2 linked regions of the Halorhodospira halophila genome follow. The protein of the gene in region 1 interacts with the protein of each later gene in a pairwise test. Links are inferred from orthologs where the notes say so. Each region holds a gene or a part of one and is shown on either strand. Other genes may lie near its edges.

The links.
Region 2: the proteins of CCR79_RS11280 (region 1) and grxD interact in binary tests that used the Escherichia coli proteins (3 or more experiments, as listed by UniProt). The link is inferred for Halorhodospira halophila from one-to-one orthologs.

What each region holds. Positions count from the first base shown.
Region 1 is NZ_NHSN01000026.1:4,364-12,353, reverse strand. Bases 1,139-3,931 are described here. They hold CCR79_RS11280 (BolA family protein), read left to right. Parts: upstream 1,139-2,305; coding sequence 2,306-2,557; downstream 2,558-3,931. Other genes in these bases: hisG (ATP phosphoribosyltransferase), read left to right, coding at 3,841-3,931; murA (UDP-N-acetylglucosamine 1-carboxyvinyltransferase), read left to right, coding at 2,562-3,818; CCR79_RS11285 (STAS domain-containing protein), read left to right, coding at 1,929-2,243; CCR79_RS11290 (MlaC/ttg2D family ABC transporter substrate-binding protein), read left to right, coding at 1,306-1,932; mlaD (outer membrane lipid asymmetry maintenance protein MlaD), read left to right, coding at 1,139-1,276. Outside these bases: CCR79_RS11305 (ABC transporter ATP-binding protein), read left to right, coding at 1-35; lipid asymmetry maintenance ABC transporter permease subunit MlaE, read left to right, coding at 32-808; more of mlaD, read left to right, coding at 821-1,138; more of hisG, read left to right, coding at 3,932-4,485; hisD (histidinol dehydrogenase), read left to right, coding at 4,506-5,825; hisC (histidinol-phosphate transaminase), read left to right, coding at 5,818-6,915; CCR79_RS11255 (trypsin-like peptidase domain-containing protein), read right to left, coding at 6,961-7,990. UniProt on the Escherichia coli protein: Involved in cell resistance against acid stress.
Region 2 is NZ_NHSN01000013.1:47,750-54,809, reverse strand. What follows is about bases 1,267-4,050. They hold grxD (Grx4 family monothiol glutaredoxin), read left to right. Parts: upstream 1,267-2,382; coding sequence 2,383-2,718; downstream 2,719-4,050. Other genes in these bases: CCR79_RS04085 (aspartate aminotransferase family protein), read left to right, coding at 3,607-4,050; rnt (ribonuclease T), read left to right, coding at 2,788-3,471; pyrC (dihydroorotase), read left to right, coding at 1,267-2,280. Also shown: CCR79_RS04110 (sigma-54 dependent transcriptional regulator), read right to left, coding at 1-645; more of pyrC, read left to right, coding at 1,243-1,266; more of CCR79_RS04085, read left to right, coding at 4,051-4,776; argF (ornithine carbamoyltransferase), read left to right, coding at 4,806-5,735; CCR79_RS04075 (argininosuccinate synthase), read left to right, coding at 5,777-6,988. UniProt on the Escherichia coli protein: Monothiol glutaredoxin involved in the biogenesis of iron-sulfur clusters.

The DNA of each region.
Region 1 (7,990 bases):
TGGCCGACGAGCTGATCGGCGGGGGGCGGCGATGACCGGTCTGTTCCAGGCGTTGGGGCAGCGGACCCTGAACGGGCTGCGTGGCCTGGGTGAGGCGGTGCTGCTGATGGGGCGGATCCTGCGGGCCGCTCCCGAGGTGGTGGTGCGTCCGCGGTTGCTCGTCGAACAGATCTACGCCGTGGGCGTGTTGTCGCTGGTGATCATCCTGGTCTCGGCGCTGTTCGTCGGCATGGTGCTCGGCCTGCAGGGGTACTACACCCTGTCGGACTTTGGGGCCACCGAGGCGGTGGGCACGATGGTCGCCCTGTCGCTGGTCCGCGAGCTTGGCCCGGTGGTCACTGCGCTTCTCTTCGCCGGGCGGGCCGGCTCGTCGCTGACCGCCGAAGTGGGGCTGATGAAGGCCACCGAGCAGCTCTCGAGCATGGAGATGATGGCGGTGGACCCGGAGCGACGCATCCTGGCGCCGCGCTTTTTCGCCGCCCTGCTGGCGGTGCCGCTGCTTGCCGCCGTGTTCAGTGCCGTGGGCGTTTTCGGCGGCTATCTGGTGGCGGTGGGCATGGTTGGAGTGGATGGCGGGGCATTCTGGTCCAACATGCAGAACGCCGTCACCATTCAGGATGATATCTTGAACGGCGTGATCAAGAGCGTCGTCTTCGGCTTTCTGGTCGGTTGGATCGCTCTGCACAAGGGGTACATGGCGGTGCCGACCTCCAGTGGCGTCAGCCGGGCGACGACCCTCGGTGTGGTGCACGCCTCGCTGGCGGTGCTCGGGCTCGACTTCCTGCTCACCGCACTGATGTTCGACTGACGGAGCAAGGGTATGAGTCAGCGGCTCGTGGAGATCTGGGTCGGGGTGTTCGTGGCCATCGGCCTGGCGGCGATGATGGTCCTGGCCCTGCAGGTCAGCGGCCTGACCGAGCTGCGCCAGCCGCCCGGCTACCACGTTACGGCCAAGTTCGACAATGTCGGCGGCCTGCGCGAGAAGGCGCCGGTGAGCATGGCCGGGGTTCGGGTGGGGCGGGTCGAGGCGATTCGGCTCGATCCGGACAGCCACCAGGCCGAGGTCAAGATGCGCATCAACGAACGCTTCGGTGCCATCCCGGCGGACAGTGCGGCGGCCATCTACACCTCCGGTCTGCTCGGCGAGCAGTACGTGGGGCTGGAGCCGGGGTGGGAGACCGAGCCCCTGGCCGATGGTGACCGGATCACCGAGACCCAGTCGGCCGTGGTTCTCGAGCGGATCATCGGCCAGTTCGTTACCGGCATGCAGGACTGAGTTCGCCAAGCGCGATGGAGGCAGGAGCGATGTTCAAGGCGAATCGGTGGACCCGGGATCTGGCACTGGCCTCGGGGCTGGTGCTGGTGCTGGCGCTCGCTGCCGGGCAGGCGGTGGCCAAGCCGGACCCGCGGCAGGTGGTGCAGGAGGTGACCGACGAGGTGATGCGGGTGCTCGATGAGCACGGCGAGGAAATCGTTGGCGATCCGGTGGCCCTCTACGAGAAGCTGGCCCCGGTGGTCGAACCACACATCGATTACGACCGGATCGGTGCGCGCATTCTCGGGCCGCACTGGCGGGACGCCGACGCGCAGACCCGCGAGCGCTTCGTCACCGAGTTCCAGCGCAGCCTGCTGAGGACTTACGCCTCCAGCATGGAGGATTACACGGGCGTCGACGTGCGCATCCTGGGCAGCCGGCAGCGCGACGGCGGTGTCCAGGTGGGCATGGAGGTCGGTTCCGGCGACAGCCGTGCGCGCATCCTCTATCGACTGGAGGAGCGGGAGGAGGCCTGGAAGCTGGTGGATGTCACCGCCGAGGGCGTCAGCCTCATCCACAACTACCGCGAGGACTTCCGGTCGCGCCTGCGGGACAAGGATCTTGAGACCGTGATCGAGGAGATGGCACAGCGCAACCGGGACATCGGTTTCGAATGACCCGCGCGGCCCTCGTCAACGGTGCCGACGGGCGCTGGCGGGTTACAGGGCGCCTGGAGCTCGATACCGTGGGGGAGCTGTGGGCGCAGGGCATGGAGCGGTTCGCCGTTGAGGGCGGGGCCTGCGAGATCGATCTGGCCGAGGTGGAGCGGACCGACAGCGCCGGTGTTGCGCTCCTGATCGACTGGACCCGGCAAGCCCGGGGGCGGGGCGGGCGGCTGCGCCTTTGCCATGTTCCCGAGCAGATGCTGGCCATTGTCCGGGCCAGTGGGGCCGGGTCGGTGCTGGAAATCGCCGACGTCCCGGCCTGAATCCGCTATAATCGTCCGCCTTCGCGGGGAGCCCGCGGTCCGTTTCCGGAGGGGATCGCCCCATGATGCAGCCAGAAGAGATCGAACGCCTGATCCAGGAACAGCTCAGCGATGTTCGGGTGGAGGTCAGTGGTGACGGTCGCCACTTCCGTGCCTTCATCGTCAGCCCCGACTTCCAGGGGCTGTCGCGCATCCAGCGCCACCGCCTGGTCAATCGCGCCCTGCGCGCCCACATCGATGACGATACCCTGCACGCCATCTCCATGCGGACCCTGACGCCCCCGGAGCACGAGCAACAGCAGAAGGCGGGGTAGGCCGATGGAGCGACTGCTCATCCGCGGCGGCAACCCCCTGCGCGGCGACATCCGTATCTCCGGAGCGAAGAATGCGGCCCTGCCGGTCATGGCGGCGACCCTGCTGGCCGACGGGCCGACCACCGTCGGTAACATCCCGCACCTGCACGACGTCACCACCACCATGGAGCTGCTCGGGCGCATGGGCGTGGAGCTGACCGTGCACGAGGGGATGGAGGTCGAGGTCAACACCGCGACCATCGACAGCTTTCGGGCCCCCTACGAGCTGGTCAAGACGATGCGTGCCTCGATCCTGGTGCTCGGGCCGTTGCTGGCGCGTTTCGGCCGGGCCGAGGTGTCGCTGCCCGGCGGCTGCGCCATCGGCTCGCGTCCGGTCAACATCCACGTGGATGGGCTGCGCGCCATGGGCGCCGAGATCGAGGTGCGCGATGGCTACATCAAGGGGCACGCCGACCGACTCCGGGGGGCGCACATCCGCATGGATGTCTCGACGGTCACCGGCACGGAGAATCTGATGATGGCGGCCGCCCTGGCCCGTGGTACCACGGTGCTGGAGAACGCCGCCCGCGAGCCCGAGGTGATCAATCTGGCGGACTGCATCAACGCCATGGGCGGGCACGTCCAGGGGGCGGGCACGTCGACCCTGACCATCGAAGGGGTTGAGACCCTGCGCGGGGTGCACCACCGGGTGCTGCCGGATCGCATCGAGACCGGCACTTACCTGGTGGCCGCGGCCATGACCGGTGGTGAGGTGCGGCTCAAGGATACCGCACCGGAGCTCGTGGAGTCGGTCCTGGGCAAGCTCCGCGAGAGCGGAGCGGAGGTGGCCACCGGGCGCGACTGGGTGACGCTGCGCATGGATGGTCGCCCCCGCGCCGTGAACCTGGAGACCGCTCCGTACCCCGGGTTCCCCACCGACATGCAGGCGCAGTTCTGCGCGCTGAACGCGATCTCCACCGGGGTCGGGACGGTGACCGAGACCGTCTTCGAGAATCGCTTCATGCACTGCCTGGAGATGCAACGCATGGGTGCCGACATCCAGATCGAAGGCCCCCGGGCGCGCATCCGCGGCGTCGAGCAGCTGACCGCAGCACCGGTGATCGCCACCGACCTGCGCGCCTCGGCAAGCCTGGTGCTGGCCGGGCTGGTGGCCGAGGGAGAGACGCGGGTGGACCGGATCTACCACATCGACCGGGGCTACGAGTGTATCGAGGAGAAGCTGGCGCAGCTCGGCGCCGATATCCAGCGTGTCCCCGACTGACGACGGAGACCGACCGAATACCATGAGCCGAATCCTGACCCTGGCCCTGTCCAAGGGACGCATCCTGGAAGAGACCCTGCCGCTGCTCGCCCGCTGCGGGATCGAGCCCGCCGAGGATCCGGACGCCAGCCGCAAGCTGATCATCGGGACCAACCGCGAGGATGTGCGGCTGCTCGTGGTGCGCGCCTCGGACGTGCCGACCTACGTCGAGCACGGCGGCGCCGACCTCGGCGTGGCCGGGCGGGACGTGCTCCTCGAGCACGGTGGTGACGGCCTCTACGACCCGGTGGATCTGGGCATCGCCCGGTGCCGGCTGATGGTGGCCGGGCCGCCGGACGGTCCGCCCCCCGGGCGTCGTCCGCGCGTGGCCACCAAGTTCGTCCATCTGGCGCGCCAGCACTTCGCTGCGCAGGGCCGCCAGGCCGAGATCATCAAACTCTACGGCTCCATGGAGCTGGCGCCGTTGGTTGGCATGGCCGATCTCATCGTGGACCTGGTCGACACCGGGAACACCCTGCGCGCCAATGGGCTGGCGCCGCTCGAGGAGATCATGCCGATCAGCTCGCGGTTGGTCGTCAACAAGGCGTCGCTGAAGACCAGCCCGCGCAGGCTGGGGACGCTGATCGACGATCTGGCTGCGGCGGCGCGCGCCAAGGACACCAGTTAGCTTTATCGCGAGGGGGAACCATGGTCGACATCAAGCGGCTGAGCACCACGCAACCCGACTTCTGGGACAGCCTCGATGCCCTGACGAGCTGGGGCAGTCATCCGGGCGCTTCCATCGAGCAGCGGGTCGCCGAGGTGGTCGAGGGCGTGCGCACCGGCGGTGACGCAGCCGTGCTGGACTATACCCGGCGGTTCGATGGTCGGGAGGTGGACTCGATGGCGGCTCTGGAGATTCCAGCCGAGGAGGTGGCGGCGGCCCACGAGCAGGTGGCCCCCGAGATGCGCGAGGCGCTGGAACAGGCCGCCGCGCGGATTCGCGACTACGCCGGGCGCCAGCGCCTGGAGTCCTGGGTCTACGAGGATGCCGACGGCAATCGCCTCGGCCAGCAGGTGACGGCCCTCGACCGGGTCGGCGTCTACGTCCCCGGCGGCAAGGCCGCCTACCCCTCGTCGGTGCTGATGAATGCCGTCCCCGCCCGGGTGGCCGGGGTGCAGGAGATCGTCATGACTGTTCCGGCCCCGGGGGGTGAGCTGTCGCCGCTTGTGCTGGCCGCTGCCCACGTCGCCGGGGTCGACCGCATCTTCACCCTGGGCGGGGCGCAGGCGGTGGCGGCGCTGGCTTACGGCACCGAGACCGTGCCCGCCGTGGACAAGGTCGTCGGTCCCGGCAATGCTTACGTGGCCGAGGCCAAGCGACGGGTCTACGGGGTGGTGGGCATCGACATGATCGCCGGCCCCTCCGAGGTGCTGGTCATCAGCGACGGTCAGGCCGACCCCGAGTGGATCGCCATGGACCTGTTCTCCCAGGCCGAGCACGATGAGGAGGCCCAGGCCCTGCTGGTCTGCCCCGATTTCGTCTTCCTCGACCAGGTGCAGGCGGCCATGGAGCGCCTGCTGCCGGACATGGAACGCTCCGAGATCATCCGCACCTCGCTGGCCGAGCGCGGGGCGCTGATCTGCGTCCGCGATCTTGAGGAGGCGCAGCGGGTGGCCAACTATGTGGCCCCCGAGCACCTAGAGCTGTCCGTTACCGAGCCCGACCGGTTGGCCGAGGGGATCCGCCACGCCGGGGCGATCTTCCTGGGGCACTACAGCGCCGAGTCGTTGGGTGATTACTGCGCCGGCCCCAACCATACGCTGCCGACCTCGCGGACAGCGCGCTTCGCTTCGCCCCTGGGGGTTTATGACTTCCAGAAGCGTTCCACCACCCTGGCTTGCTCCCCCGCCGGCGCCGCGGCGCTGGCCGGAACCGCCGCAGTGATGGCCCGCGGCGAGGGGCTGACCGCTCATGCCCGGTCGGCGGAGTATCGTGGTCAGGCGGAGGAGAGCAACGGTGACTGAGGTCGAGGCGCGGGTCGCCCGCTGGGTGCGGCCGCAGGTGCAGGCGCTGGAGGCCTATCAGGTCGCCGAGCCGGGCAGGGCGATCAAGCTCGACGCCATGGAGAGCCCCTGGGCCTGGCCCGGGGCCCTGGAGGAGGCCTGGCTCGAGCGGATGCGCTCGGTGGCGGTAAACCGCTACCCGGATCCGGCAGCGCGGCAGCTGAAGGCGCTGTTGCGCGAGAGCCTGGGCGTGCCGAAGGGTGCCGATTTGCTGCTCGGCAATGGCTCCGACGAACTCATCCAGCTCATCGATCTGGCAGTGGCCGGCAGCGGGCGCACCGTCATGGCGCCGGGGCCGAGCTTTGCCATGTACCGGATCATCGCCAACCTCACCGGGGCCGAGTACGTGGAAGTGCCCCTGGGGCCGGAGTTCGGGCTCGACCTCCCGGCCACCCTGGAGACCGCTTCGGTGCATTGTCCCGCGGTCACCTACCTGGCCCACCCCAACAATCCCACCGGCAACGGCCTGGACCTCGATGCCGTGGCCGAGCTGGTGGCGCAGAGCGACGGGCTGGTGGTGGTCGACGAGGCCTACGCACCCTACGCCGACAGCAGCTTCCTCCCGCGGGTGCTCGAGTTCCCCAACTGTATGGTGCTACGCACCCTCTCCAAGGTCGGCCTGGCCGGGTTGCGGGTCGGGGTACTGATCGGTCATCCGGCCTGGATCGAGCAGCTGGAGAAAGGCCGTCTGCCCTACAATCTGGGCAGCCTGGCGCAGGCCAGTGCCGCCTTCGCCGTCGAGCACCAGGAGGCGCTGGACCGCGCCGTGGCCCATGTCCTCGCCGAGCGGGCCCGTCTGGTCGAGGAGATGCCGGCGGTGCCCGGGGTGGAGTACGTGGCCCCGACCGAGACCAACTTCCTCACCTTCCGCGTTCCTCAGGGCAGTGCCGACGCCGTTCACCGCGGGCTGCTGGATCGAGGGGTGCTGATCAAGCGCCTGCATGGCAGCCATCCGCGCCTGGAAGACTGCCTGCGCGTGACCGTTGGCCGGCCGGAGGAGAACAACCGCTTCCTCGAGGCGCTGGCCGAGACGCTTGCCGTCGCGGTGTAAGGGGCGCCCGCCGCGCCCGTCTTCGGGGGCGGCGGGCGGGGCCCCTCAGCGCCGGCCGGGTCGGCTGGGCTGCTGCATGTCGGGGCGTTCGCCCAGTGTGACGGAGGTCGAGAACGGTTCTTGGTCGCGGTAGCCGGCGACCTCCATCTCGGTACCGGGTGCCGCCTCGCTGGCGGCCTGCAGCAGGTCCTGGACGTCGCGGATGCGCTGTTCGCCGAGTTGGATGATGATATCGCCGGCCTGCAGGCCGGCCTGATCCGCCGGGCCCCGGGGCAGGACGTGGGTGATCGCCACGCCCTCGGTATCCGGCGGGTGCCCGAAGGATTCGGCGAGCGCCGGCGTCAGTCGCTGCGCCTGCACCCCGAGCCAGCCGCGTACCACGCGGCCGTACTGGATCAGGTCGGCCATCACCGCCTGGGCGATCCCCGCTGGAATGGCAAAACCGATGCCCTGGGAGCCGCCGCTGCCACTGAAGATCGCGGTGTTGATCCCCACCAGCCGGCCTTCGGCGTCGACCAGCGCGCCGCCGGAGTTGCCCGGGTTGATCGCGGCATCGGTCTGCAGGAAGTTCTCGAAGGTCGACAGCCCCAGTTGGTCGCGTCCGGTGGCGCTGATGATCCCGTGGGTCACGGTCTGCCCGACGCCGAAGGGGTTGCCGATGGCCAGCACGACATCGCCGACGCGCACCCGCTCGTCCCGGGCGAAGGTGATCACCGGCAGCCGCTCGGCCTCGATGCGCAGTACCGCCAGGTCGGTCTCCGGATCCCGGCCCACCACCGTGGCCGCCTTCTGGCGCCCGTCGGCGAGCAGTACCTGGATCTGATCGGCCTCGTCGATGACGTGGTGATTGGTGACGACGTAACCGTCCTCGGCGACGATGACCCCGGAGCCGAGGCTGGTCTCGGTGCGCTGGCGCTCGCGGGTGGGCGGCTCGCCGAAGAAGCGCCGGAACAGCGGATCATCGAACCCGGGCGGTACCAGCTGCTCGGTGACCTGCTTGACGGTGAAGATGTTCACCACCGCGGGCGCGGCCCGCTCGACGGCGTCGGCATAGGAAACCGGGCCCTGCCCGGTG
Region 2 (7,060 bases), on another replicon or contig:
CAGATTGGTTGGGATGGCGCCGCAGTTGACCGCCACGAAGGGGCCGGCGGCACGGGATGAGGCGTGGTGGATGGCCTGGGCGGCCAGCTCCTTGCCCGAGCCGCTCTCGCCGTGGATGAGCACCGTGGCCGGGCAGCGCGCCACCTTGGCCAGGTCCCGGCGCAAAGCCTGGATGCCGGGGCTGTCGCCGAGGATGCCGCCGGTATCGGCGGTCAGCTCCGCCTGACGAGCCCGGGTGTGGCGGCGCAGTTGCCCCATGCCGGCGGCGTGGCCGAGAACGGCCGCAAGCCGGTCGGGGTCCGCGGGGAGGGTGTGGAAGTCGAAGAAGGCGGTGGCCAGCAGGTCTTCCAGCGCATCGTGGCTCTGCCCGTCGGGCGGATCGCAGAGGGCGATCCACTCCACGCCGCTGCCTCCGGCGAGAAAGCGCTGGCAGGCGTCGATATTGTCGGCGACCACCCGCATCAGCCCCACCGGCGGGTGGTCGGCGGTGAGCAGCCGCTCGATGGTTGCCCAGTCCTCGACACGGGTCAGGGACCAGCCCGGCGGCTCGGCGCTCGGGCGCACGGGTTGGGCGGGGGTGCCGGGGGTGACGCTCAGGACGCTGCGCAGACCCGCGGCGGCGCGGGCGAGGGTCGGTGCTCCCATGCGGTTGTCTCTCCTGGCAGGTGGTTCAGGATGGACACACCGCGAAGCAGAATCCGTGCCATCGAGCCAGGTATTTGATCAGAGAGGTTTTTTATAGAGGGGGCAGCCGCTTCGGCGATGCGGTGTTAAGACCGCCGACAGCGCCCGGGTTGCATCATCCCAAGGAACCGGCCGGAAAACCGGCCAGAAAACCGGCCAATCCTATGCTGTCGTTTTTCTAAAACGCTGATAATGTGGGTCTTATGGACAAAGGAGAGGCGGACAAGGAAGCGGCCATCAAGGCGGCAGAAGATCGCGGCGAACCGGGCCAAAAGCAGCCGCGCACCGCTCTACCTCGCTTTTCCGGTGCGGCTGGCGCCGCGGCTCATGCCAGGGCTTTTCCCGGAGATGCCGTACGAGGCAGGAGAATAGGAGTTTGGGGAGGGATGGTGGAGCCGAGGGGAGTCGAACCCCTGACCTCGACAATGCGAATGTCGCGCTCTCCCAACTGAGCTACGGCCCCATCGATCAGTTGCGCACTTTACCATGCGCTGGCGCGGCACAAAACCCCCGGGCGGCCCCTTGCAACCGGCCGGCGGCCCTTGGAAACTCCCCGGCATGGATACCCTGACGCTGCCCCGCCCCGACGACTGGCACCTGCATCTGCGTGACGGTGCCCTCATGCAGGCCGTGGCCCCCCAGGCCGCGGCGGTCTTCTCGCGCGCGATCATCATGCCCAACCTGCAGCCGCCGGTGACCACGGTGGAGCAGGCGGCGGCCTATCGGCAGCGCATCCTCGGTGCGCTGCCGGCGGGCGCGACCTTCGAGCCGCTGATGACGCTCTATCTCACCGACAACACCCTGCCCGAGGAGATCGCCCGGGCGTCGGCCAGCGGCTTCGTGCACGCCGTCAAGCTCTACCCGGCCGGAGCCACCACGCACTCCGATGCCGGCGTTACCGATCTGCTGCTCTGCTACGACGCCCTGGCGGCCATGGAGGAGCACGGGCTGCCGCTGCTTATCCACGGCGAGCGGACCGGGCCGGAGCTGGATATCTTCGAGCGCGAGACCGCCTTCATCGATGATGTCCTGCAGCCTCTGCTCGATCGCCACCCGCGGCTGAAGGTGGTCCTCGAGCACGTGACCACCGCCGAGGGCGCCGAGCTGGTCACCGGCGACGATCCCCGCCTGGCCGGGACCTTTACGCCGCAGCACCTGCTCTACAACCGCAATGACCTGCTCGTCGGCGGGCTCAAGCCGCACTACTACTGCATGCCGATCCTCAAGCGCGAGGCCGACCGCGAGGCGCTGCTCGAGGCGGCCACCTCGGGGCATCCACGGGTCTTTCTGGGCACCGACTCCGCCCCCCATCCGCAGGGCGCGAAGGAGTCGGCCTGCGGCTGTGCCGGCTGCTACACCGCGCCCATCGCGCTGTCGCTTTACGCGGAGGCCTTCGAGGCGGCCGGGGCGCTGGAGCGGCTGGCGGACTTTGCCGGGCGCAACGGCCCGGCCTTCTACGGATTGCCGGTCAACCAGGAGACGGTGACCCTGGAGCGGGCCCCGCTGGAGGTGCCGCAAAGCTACCCCGGCGGCGACGAGCCGGTGGTGCCGCTGCGCGCCGGCGAGACCCTGACCTGGCGCCTGCGCCAACCCTAGGGTGGGTGGGATGAGCCTGCCCGGGACCCGTTTTACGATGCCCGCCAGGCGGTGGCCGAGTTCGGTCGGCGCCGCGGACCTGCCGCAGAGGATGGAGACACCATGAGCGACGAGACGGTTCAGCAGACCATTGCCCGTCAGGTGACGGAGAACCCGATCCTGCTGTACATGAAGGGCAGCCCGGATCAGCCCATGTGCGGCTTCTCGCAGCGGGCGGCCCAGGCGCTGGCCGGCTGCGGGCGGGAGTTCGCCTACGTGGACGTGCTCCAGGATGAGCGCATCCGTCAGGGCATCAAGGACTACGGCGACTGGCCGACCATCCCGCAGCTCTACATCGACGGGGAGCTGGTCGGCGGCTGTGACATCATCATGGAGATGTTCGACTCCGGCGAGCTCCAGCAGATGGTCGAGGCCGCCGGGGCCGGCGCCAGCGGCTGACGGCGGCGGCTTGCTCGCGGGCACGGGGCGCCGTAGCATGCGGCACCTTCACCCAGTTACGGCAGCCCCATGAGCGAGCACAACGCCCCGCAGACGTCGTCGGACGACCCAAGGCGTATCCAGAGCACCGAGATCCCGCCGCTGCGTACCCGCTTCCGGGCCTTCCTGCCGGTGGTGGTGGACGTGGAGACGGGCGGGCTGCAGGCGGAGACCGATGCGCTGCTGCAGATCGCCGCGGTGATCCTGCGTGCCGATGAGCAGAGCGGCCGGCTCTATCCGGCGGAGACGCACACCTGCCACGTCCAGCCGTTCGAGGGCGCGCGCATCGACCCCAAGGCGCTGGAGCTCAACGGCATCGACCCGGAGCATCCGCTGCGCATGGCGGTGCCCGAGCGGGATGCCCTGGGCAAGGTGTTCAACCCGGTTCGCCAGGAGCTGCGCAACACCGGCTGCAACCGGGCGGTGCTGGTCGGCCACAACGCCTTCTTCGACCTGGCCTTCCTCAATGCCGCGGTGACGCGGACCAACTTCAAGCGCAACCCCTTTCATCCCTTCTCGAGCTTCGATACCGCCACCCTGGGCGGGCTCGCCTACGGGCAGACGGTGCTGGCCAAGGCGGTGAAGGCGGCGGGGATCGAGTGGGACGCCAAGGAGGCCCACTCGGCCATCTACGACGCCGAGAAGACCGCCGAACTCTTCTGCGCCATCGTCAACCGCTGGGACGAGCACTGCGGTCGGCCATCGAGCTTCTAAGTCCCCTCGGCGGTCCCGACACCTCCGGACCGTGAATCCAAGGGGTTGCGGTGCTTGCGCCGGTTTCAGCCGGCGGTTAATTTAGGCGTTTTTGCCCGGCTCCCGGAGTCGGTTGCCGCGTGTATGAGACCGCCCATGGAAGCCCTGATCCCGACCTACAATCGCCTGCCCGTTGCCTTCGCCCGGGGTGAGGGGGCGTGGCTCTACGACGAGCAGGGCCACGCCTACCTCGATGGGGTGGCCGGCATCGCCGTTTGCGGGCTGGGCCACAGCCATCCGGCCATCGCCCGTGTGGTGGCCGAGCAGGCGCAGACCCTGGTGCACACCTCGAACCTCTACCGGGTGCCGCTGCAGGAGCGCCTGGCCGAGCGCCTGTGCGCCGCCGCCGGGATGAGCGCGGCGTTCTTCTGCAACTCCGGCGCGGAGGCCAACGAGGCGGCCATCAAGCTCGCCCGCCGCCACGCGGCCGCGCTGGGGGTGGGGGCACCGCAGATCGTGGTCGCCGACGGCGCCTTCCACGGGCGGACCCTGGGGGCGCTGGCGGCCACCGGCAATCCCGCCGCCCACGAGGGCTTCGCGCCGCTGCCCGAGGGGTTCCGGCGCGTGCCCTACGGCGACGCCGACGCCGTGGCGGCCATCGACGACGACGCCGTGTGTGCCGTGCTGGTGGAGCCGATCCAGGGCGAGGGCGGGGTGCGGATCCCGCCGGCGGATTACCTGGCGCGGCTGCGGCGGATCTGCGACGAGCGCGGCTGGCTGCTGATGCTCGATGAAGTGCAGACGGGCATGGGGCGCACCGGGACGCTGTTCGCCTTCGAGCAGGCCGGCATCCGTCCGGATGTGCTGATCCTGGCCAAGGCCCTGGGCAACGGGCTGCCCATCGGCGCCTGCCTGGCCGCGGCCGGGTGCGCCGGGACCCTTGGCCCGGGCAGCCACGGCACCACCTACGGTGGCAATCCGCTGGCCGCCCGTGCGGCGCTGGCGGTGCTCGACACCCTTGAGCGCGAGGACGTGCCGGCGGCGGCCGAGCGCGCCGGCGAGGCGCTGCGCGCCCGCCTGTCCGAGAAGCTGGCCGGGGTGGAGGGGGTCCGCGAGATCCGCGGTCGCGGCCTGATGACCGGCATCGAGCTTGCCGGCGATGCCAGTGCGCTGCCGCGCCGGGCCCTCGACGCGGGGCTGCTGATCAACGTCACCGCCGGCAACGTGGTCCGTCTGGTGCCGCCGCTGATCCTGGACGACGACGAGATCGGCCAGCTCGCCGACGGCGTCGCCGACCTGGTGCGCCGCCACCTGGCCGGCGCCTGACCTGAACCGAACCACGGAGGGCGTCTTTGATGCGCCACTTCCTCACCCTGCGTGACTGCTCCGCCGATGAGATCCACCAGCTGCTGCGCCGGGCCACGGAGCTGCGCGACATGCACCGCGCCGGGCAGCTGCACCAGCCCCTGCAGGGCCGCGTGCTGGGGATGGTCTTCGAGAAGTCTTCCACCCGCACGCGGGTCTCCTTCGAGGCGGGCATGGCCCAGCTCGGCGGCCACGCGCTGTTCCTGTCGCCGCGGGATACCCAACTCGGCCGCGGCGAGCCGGTGGAGGACACGGCGCGGGTGATCTCGCGCATGGTCGATGCGGTGATGATCCGCACCTTCGGCCACGATATGCTGGAGCGCTTCGCCGCGTACTCGGCCGCGCCGGTGATCAACGGCCTCTCGGATCTGTGCCACCCGTGCCAGCTGCTCGCCGACCTGCAGACCTTCACCGAGCACCGCGGGCCGATCACCGATCGGCGCGTGGCGTGGATCGGCGACGGCAACAACATGTGCCACAGTTGGATCGAGGCCGCCGGACTGCTCAGCTTCGACCTGCATATCGCCGCGCCGCCCGGCTACCGCCCGGAAGCGGATATCCTGGCGCTCGGCGGCGAGCGGGTGCAGCTCTTCGACGACGCCTACGCCGCCGCCGAGGGGGCCGATCTGGTGACCACCGATGTCTGGGCGAGCATGGGCCAGGAGAGCGAGCAGGCCGCCCGCGAGGAGGCCTTCCGCGGCTTCTGCGTGACCGAGTCGCTGATGGAGTGCGCCGGCCCCGAGGCGCTGTTCATGCACTGCCTGCCCGCGCACCGCGGCGAGGAGGTGGAGGCCGCCGTGCTCGAGGGGTCGCAGAGCGTCGTCTGGGACGAAGCCGAGAACCGCCTCCACGCGCAGAAGGCGCTGCTGGAATTCCTGATGCTGCCGCCTGAAAACGGTCCGCTGCACCCTGCAGACTGAACCCTGAACGCCAACCACTGAATACTGCCCAGGAGCCTCCCATGTCGGACGTCAAGAAGGTCGTACTTGCCTACTCCGGCGGTCTCGATACCTCCGTGATCCTCAAGTGGCTCGAGGAGACCTACGGCTGCGAGGTGGTGACGTTCACCGCCGACCTCGGCCAGGGCGAGGAGCTCGAGCCCGCCCGGCGCAAGGCGGAGGCGTTCGGGATCCGCGAGATCTACGTCGACGATCTGCGCGAGGAGTTCGCCCGCGATTTCGTCTTCCCGATGTTCCGCGCCAACGCCGTCTACGAGGGCGAGTACCTGCTCGGCACCTCCATTGCCCGGCCGCTGATCGCCAAGCGGCAGGTAGAGATCGCCCGTGAGACCGGTGCGGACGCCGTCGCCCACGGCGCCACCGGCAAGGGCAACGACCAGGTCCGCTTCGAGCTCGGCTACTACGGTCTGGAGCCGGGGATCAAGGTCATCGCGCCGTGGCGTGAGTGGGATCTCAACTCCCGCGAGCGGCTGTTGCAGTACGCCGAGCGCCACGGCATCGACATCGAGGGCAAGCGCGAGGAGGGCGGCGCGCCGTACTCCATGGACGCCAACCTGCTGCACATCTCCTACGAGGGCGGGGTCCTGGAGGACACCTGGACCGAGGCCGAGGAGCGCATGTGGCTGTGGACCACCGCCCCGGAAGCGGCGCCGGATGAGCCGCAGTACGTGGACATCGAGTTCGCCGGCGGCGATCCGGTGGCCATCGACGGCGAGCGCCTCTCGCCGGCGGCGCTGCTCGGCCGGCTCAATGACCTCGGCGCCCGCCACGGCATCGGCCGGATCGACATCGTCGAGAACCGTTACGTGGGCATGAAATCCCGCGGCTGCTACGAGACCCCGGGCGGGACCATCCTCCTGCGCGCCCACCGCGCCATGGAGTCGATCACCCTCGATCGCGACGCCGCCCACCTCAAGGACGAGCTGATGCCGCGCTACGCCGAGCTGGTCTACAACGGCTACTGGTTCGCCCCGGAGCGCGAGGCGCTGCAGGCGATGATCGATCAGACCCAGCAGGTGGTCGAGGGCACCGTGCGCCTGAAGCTCTACAAGGGCAATGTCGTCGTCGTCGGCCGCCAGTCGCCAAAGAGCCTCTTCGACGCGTCGGTGGCCACCTTCGAGGACGACGCCGGGGCCTACGACCAGAAGGACGCCGAGGGCTTCATCCGCCTCAACGCCCTGCGTCTGCGCCTCGGCGCCAAACGCCGCGGCTGACCCCGGTCGGGCAGGGCAGTCGCTGCCGGTGGGCCGCCGGCGGCGGTGCCCGCTGCCTGGCGGGGCGGCGCG